2 regions of the Frankia umida genome follow, and region 1 is predicted to be linked to the other one. Evidence: predicted binding sites of a transcription regulator. Region 1 holds the regulator's gene; the other holds the start of a gene.
The links. Region 1 encodes LexA, which represses DNA repair genes until DNA is damaged. Its sites were predicted from a motif close to CGAACNNNNGTTCG; they were not measured.

Region 1 (3,378 bases):
AACCCCCCGCAGTGCCACGCTGGGACACCCGTGCGCGGATGGTCCGCAACCGTCCGCGAGCACCGCCGCGCCGGCCGGGACCGTGGGATACCGGCAGGTCACCGCGACAACCGGCCGGCCGCCAGGCCGAGGACTCAGGGTGTTCGACCCGTCGGGGGTACCCGGCCGCCACGCCCCACCACGACTGACACAGCCCGCTCCAGCCGGCGTTCGCGACCGCGCCGACCTCATTCCAGCAGCAGGAACTCACCGGGCACGAGATCGGGCGAGGACAGGTGGTTGACCCGCATCAGCCGGTCGACCACGACCCCGGTGTCGGCATCGGGATCGAGCGCGACGGCGATCTCCCGGAGGGTCTCCCCCGCCACGACCAGATGCCCGCGCCGCGGCTCATCCGCCCGCACCAGCGACGCACGCGGCACCATCACCATGAGCGCGGCCGCGACACACAACGCGATGACCGCGACGACGACCACCCGACCCCGCCGGGTCAGCCGCAGCGGCGGCTCGGCGCCACCCCCGACCCGGGAACCCGCCACGACCCCGGATGCCGCCACGGCTCCGGAAGCCCCCACCGTGCCCCGGAACCCCATGGACGGATGGCACGCCCACCCGCCGGCGCCACCGCGCCGCTGGGCCCGCACCACCGCCAGATCGACGACCCGTGTCGCGTGGTCCACACTCACGACAACCTCCCGGAGCGAGCGGACAGGAGCCGGTTACGAACTCCCGTTCGATCGAACTACTGGTCGATTGTGACACGGACCCGCGGGGAGAGGAAGAGACACGCTCGAACAGACGTTTGAGATTCCGCGACCGTCCGGTTACCGTCAAGACGATCAGGTGTGGACCGGACGATCCCCCCCGGTCGCGGACACTGCACGCCGTGGCGAGGCTGGGCACCCCAGGTGACCGGCGATCGCGTGGAATCACGGTCCGCGATCCGGGGTTGCCATCCGGCCACTACGCGGTATGCGACGAGGAGAGCGGTAAGCGATGACCACCCAAAGCAGGGGAACGCGCCGAGGCGGTGCCCGCGGCAACGTGCGGCCCTTCCCGGACAACCCCGCGGACGCGCCCGGACTGACCCCCCGGCAGCGCAAGGTGCTCGAGGTCATCCGGGCGGCCGTGGAGCGGCGCGGATACCCGCCCAGTGTGCGGGAGATCGGCGAGGCCGTCGGGCTCACCAGTACCAGCAGCGTGGCGCACCAGCTGAAGATGCTGGAGGAGAAGGGCTACATCCGGCGCGACCCGAACCGGCCGCGGGCGATGGAGGTGCTCGGCGCCGACCGCCCGCGCCGCGCCGGTGGCGGTGGGAGCGCCGCGACGGTGGTGCCGGCGTTCCCCGGCGAGGCGCCGGCCGCCCCCGGTGCCGCCAGCGATCCGCAGGCGACGTACGTGCCCGTGCTCGGGCGGATCGCCGCAGGTGGGCCGATCCTGGCCGAGCAGGCCATCGAGGACGTCTTCCCGCTGCCGCGGGAGATCGTCGGCGAGGGCACGCTGTTCCTGCTGCGGGTCGTCGGCGAGTCGATGGTGGGCGCGGCGATCTGCGACGGCGACTGGGTGGTCGTGCGCCAGCAGCCGGTGGCGGACAACGGCGAGATCGTCGCCGCCATGATCGATGGCGAGGCCACGGTCAAGCGCCTGCGGGTGCGCGACGGCAAGGTGTGGCTGCACCCGGAGAACCCGAGCTTCAGTGACATCCCGGGTGAAGGCGCGTCCATCCTCGGCCGGATCGTCGCGGTGCTGCGCCGGGTCTGACGGGCGATGGCCGGCCGCCTGGGGGCGGCCGGCCAGTTCGGGTGGAGGTCAAAGCCGGGGTGCCCGGCCCCCGCTCAGGCGCGGAACATGTCGAGATCCGCGGCGAGCGCCGGTGAGACCCGAGCCGTCAGGCGCGTGCCGTCACCGGTGTGTTCCTGACTCAGAACCTCGCCGATGGCGTGAATCCGCGAGACGAGGTCACCCCGCGTGTACGGGAGCAGGACCGTGAGTTCCACGTCCGGATGTGGCACCCGCAGGCTCAGGGCCTCGACGAGCGCGTTGAGGCCGTCTCCGGTGCGCGCGGAGATGAACACCGCGTCCGGGGCGAGCTGGCGCAGTTCGGCCAGCACCGTCGGTTCGGCCGCGTCGACCTTGTTGACGACGATCAGCTCGGGTACGCCGCCCGCGTCGATGTCGTTGAGGACCTCCCGCACCGCCGAGATCTGCCCGGCCGGATCCGCGGCGGAGCCGTCGACCACGTGCAGGATGAGATCGGCATCGGCGACCTCCTCCAGAGTGGAGCGGAACGCCTCGACGATCTGGTGCGGCAGGTGACGGACGAACCCGACCGTGTCGGTCAGGGTGAACGCCCGCCCGTCGGGCAGGGTCGCCCGGCGCACGGTGGGGTCAAGGGTGGCGAACAGCGCGTCCTCCACCAGCACTCCGGCACCGGTGAGCCGGTTGAGCAGCGAGGACTTGCCGGCGTTGGTGTAGCCGGCGATCGCCACCGACGGCGCCTCGCCGCGGCGCCGCGACGAACGCTTGGTCTCCCGCACGGTCGACATCTCGGCCAGGTCACGACGTAGCCGGGCCATCCGCGCCCGCAGCCGACGCCGGTCCGTCTCGATCTTGGTTTCACCGGGGCCGCGGGTACCGATCGGTGCCCGACCACCGCCGCTGGCGGCGGCCCGGGACATGGATTCACCCCAGCCACGCAGCCTCGGCAGCATGTACTGCAGCTGGGCGAGTTCGACCTGCGCCTTGCCCTCTCGGGACGTGGCGTGCTGGGCGAAGATGTCGAGGATCAGCGCCGTACGGTCGATCACCTTGACCTTGACGATCTCCTCGAGCTGGCGGAGCTGGCCCGGGGTGAGCTCACCGTCGCAGATCACCGTGTCGGCGCCGGTCGCGGCGACGACCTCGGCCAGCTCCCGCGCCTTGCCCGAGCCGACGTAGGTCGCGGCGTCCGGCCGGTCGCGGCGCTGCACGAGGGCGTCGAGGACGGCCGAACCCGCCGTCGTGGCCAGGGCCGCGAGCTCCGCCATGGACGCCTCGGCCGCCCGCAGCGAGCCCGACGTCCACACCCCGATGAGCACGACCTGCTCCAGTCGGAGCTGCCGGTACTCGACCTCGGTGACATCTTCGAGTTCGGTCGCCAGGCCCGGCACGCGGCGCAGAGCCACGCGATCCGCCAGGTCGAAACCATCACCCGAATCGGCGAAGAAACCAGAAAGCGCCGCCGTATCGTCGTCGGCGAGTTCGATGAGTGATCTGTCCATAGTGGACGCATCCAGGGCGTCGGCAGGAAGTGTCATACCATCCGTTCTCAACGCGGCCCGCTGCCGCGGCATTCCGCGTCGCTTCGTTTGGCCAGGTCACGCGCGTGTGCGGCGACCA
Region 2 (3,378 bases), on a different contig from region 1:
CCAATGCCGTCACACCCCCCACCTCCCACCCGATCACATGATGCGCCTCACACCACGAAGCCGGCCGATCACAATGCGGGAACGTGCATCCACCATCCCGCTTCACCAACGCCGTACGAATCTTCGGCGGCACCACCCGCTTCGTACGACCCACATCCAACGGAACACCCTCCGGATCAAGAACGATCCGCGTCACCGCCGCGTCACATCCGAGCCGTTCCACCACCTCCCGCGGCAACGGCCCGCCCCACTGCGTCATCGCCGGCACGTTCCCACCACCGAACAACGTCTCCCAGCCGATCGTCACCTGCAGATGCGGCCGCGTCCCTCCCGCCGACGGACCGACATTCGCCGACAACCCCCGCCGCACGAACTCCACCAGAGCGTCCGCCCTCCGCCGCGACGCACCACGCGGATCCCGCATCCCGTCCTTCGCCGGCACCGGAGCCGACAACGCATCCACTGCCGCCCGCAGCAGCGCCGCACCCTCCGCGTCCAACTCCCCCCGAATCAGCGTCGTCCCACCCGCCGTATCGAAAAACGACAACGTACGAGCCGCCCGCGGATCCCGCCGTGCCCTCCTGGCTGCACCACCGGACCCGCCACTCTGACCAGCCTGACCGGACCCGCCGTTCTGATCTGACTCCCCGTCCCGACCAGAGCCACCGGACTCACCAGCCGGGCCGTCGGCAGCACCCCCGCCGGTCTGGCTTTCACCCGCGCCGGCCTTCCCCTTCGCCTTGCCATCACCGCGGGAATGCTCACCCGTACGACCATCCTCATGAGGATCCGCACCGCCCGGCGACCTGTCCACCTGCGTCAGCTGCTCCAGAAGCACCAAGGCGGCCTTCTTCAACTGCTGACGATCCATCAGCATCCCCTGCTCCACCAGAAAATGCTCCACCTCCACCCGCTCCTGCGCCGACACCTCGGGAGGCAACGCCTCCATCGCCTCCACGATCACATGCGCATGACCCGCGGTGATCCGCGCCCCCGCCAGCGCCTCCCCCGTCACCAGATACGGACTCTCGAACAACTCCCGCGCCAGATTCACCATCCGATTAGCCTCAAACCGCGGTACCAACAACCGCGCCGCCAACCATCCCGCCAAATCCGATGCCCCCGCCTCCGACGCCAACCCCCGCGCCCCCGCCTCCACCAACACCCGACCCCGCAGCGCCGCCAACCGAGCCTCCACCTCATGCACCATCAACAAAACCTCCCGCAACTCCTCCAGCGACCATCGCCACACCTCCCCCACCACCAGATCCTCGACCGCCGACGACAAAACCCCCGCCAACGCTTCCGGATCCACCCACCCCCCAGAACCACCAGCACCACTCCCGCCGGAAACGCCCTCGCGAAAATCATCACCAGACCAGTCAGGAACAGCACCAGAAGCAGCACCTCCACCCTCATCCGAAACAGGCACCGAAGAACCAGGAGAAACCCCGGGATCCGCCTGCGAAGGCGAAACCGGAACGGAGCTGCCAGACGGCTCAAGGCCAGCAGAATCATCCGAGCGAAAGATCATAAAATGACCATATCCCACCCCGCCCCACATGTCGAACACCCATTCGAACCTGTGGATAACCAGTCCTGCGGTCGGCACCCAACCCAAACGGTCTAGAGAAGACCTAGCCATAGATAACCAAAGCGCTTCCAGCCGCCCGACCACTACCATCTACCACGATGGAACAAAAGCACAGGTCGGGCTACACTCGGTGATTCAAAATGCCCGACCCGGCGCCAGGGAGAGAAAGACGACCTTGGTGAACTGCACCCACCGCCGTCCCGCTGGGCAGCAGGCGTCGCGGGCGACGTAGCTCGGACACCGACCCGGAGCTGGGTAACAGTCCGTGACATCTGTGACCGTCAGGGCCCAGGCCCAGAAAGGAGTGCCGCGCAGAGCGCGGCCGTCCGCCAAGCTGACGAGCTACCGAGAACACCCACCCAAGGTCCGGCGAGCGGACTGCCTGCCGACCGGTCGCACGGTCAGACGAAGACGGACAGCACACATGGCGGTCTGGCCATACGGTGCAGGTCTGACGATGCGAGGTGAATGTGCATACGGAGCTGTACACCACAGTGGCGCAGGTCCTGCCGGTCTTCCTGCTCGCGCTGATGTGGGACTCGGCCTACCTGGACCGTCTGCGCGCCCAGCATCGGCCACGCCGGGGCGGCCCACAACCCGGCTACTTCTGGACGAAACCCCGGGTTCGGCTGTTCATCCTCGGCGTGACCGTCGCGGTGATGTGCACCGTGTTGCTGACCGTTCTCGTCCTCGCCGGCGCCGTGGCGGACAGCGCACCGGTACGCGCGGTGGTGGTCGTTGGGCTGGTGCTGGCGATGGCGGTCCTGGCCTTTCGCATCTTCGTCGATGTCCTGACCGCCACCCGCCTCGACCCGCCCGCCGGCGACAACGGTGGCGACACCGGGTAGCAACATCGGCCATTCGCCGCCGGGCCACTGTGATGTCGACACCGGGCAAGGTCGCGAACGGTTGATGTCGTCCCGCCGGCCATCGCGGACGGTGTCGATGGCCGGCAAACGCCTCCGAGCGGAGACACGAACGGCTGACGCTCTGGGCCACGCCCGGTCCGGCTATGCCCGGACCCACCGCCAGCCGCCGCTGTCGGCGCAGATGATCGCCACACCGTTGGCGGCGATACCAAGCAGCCCGTGGTGGATCCTGCCGCAGAGCTGGCCCGCCTCGTAGCACCTCCCCGTACTGCTCAGTGGCCGGCAGCCAGCCGACGAACTGTTCGCCGACGTGGCAGCCGGCGCCGAGGCAGGTGCGGGCGCCGCCGGTGCCACGGACCGCACCGGAGCGGGCGCGGCAGCCTGCGCCGGCGCGGCAGCAGCGGGTGCGGCAGCCGCTTGCGCGGGCGCGGGAATGGCCTGTGCGGGTGCCGCCGCAGGTGCCGCGGCGCTCCCGGCTGGGGGCTGGGCCAAGGACGCAGCGGCCGGCGTGCTCGTGGCCGCGGTGACGGCGGCCGAGGGCGATGCCGATGCCGCGTTGCGGGCGCTGGGCTGGCCGGCCGTGGATGGTGTGGCCGATGCGTCGGCCGCCGGGCTCGGCGATGAGGCCGCCAGCGGCGCGGCCCGATCCGCCGCCGTGGGATTCGAGGAGCTCTTCGACGATGGCAGCAACAGCCCGACCAGCACGAGCAGCCCGATGACGAGCACGACACCGCCGGCGATCTGACGCCGCGACAGTCCGCGGAAGAACCCCACCACCCGTCGGTTCAGCGTCGTCACCACCCGGATGTAGCCGGGGCGCTCCTGCGGACCCGATTCCTGCATGTTTCCCCCCGTACTCCCTCGGAGTGCGGAGGCTACCCGCGGCTGCCCGATGCTCGACGTCCACCCCCCTTT

Region 2: the regulator LexA is predicted to act here: its motif matches at 1,567-1,580, upstream of MXD59_RS01600 (HNH endonuclease signature motif containing protein).

The regions. Positions count from the first base shown of each region.
Region 1 covers NZ_JALKFT010000008.1:171,599-174,976, reverse strand. The annotation lists gene MXD59_RS10780 (LysM peptidoglycan-binding domain-containing protein) at 228-686, opposite strand; gene lexA (transcriptional repressor LexA) at 997-1,761, shown strand; gene hflX (GTPase HflX) at 1,836-3,296, opposite strand.
Region 2 covers NZ_JALKFT010000001.1:400,258-403,635, reverse strand. The annotation lists gene MXD59_RS01600 (HNH endonuclease signature motif containing protein) at 1-1,564, opposite strand, end outside; gene MXD59_RS01595 (hypothetical protein) at 2,059-2,442, shown strand; gene MXD59_RS01590 (hypothetical protein) at 2,774-3,208, shown strand.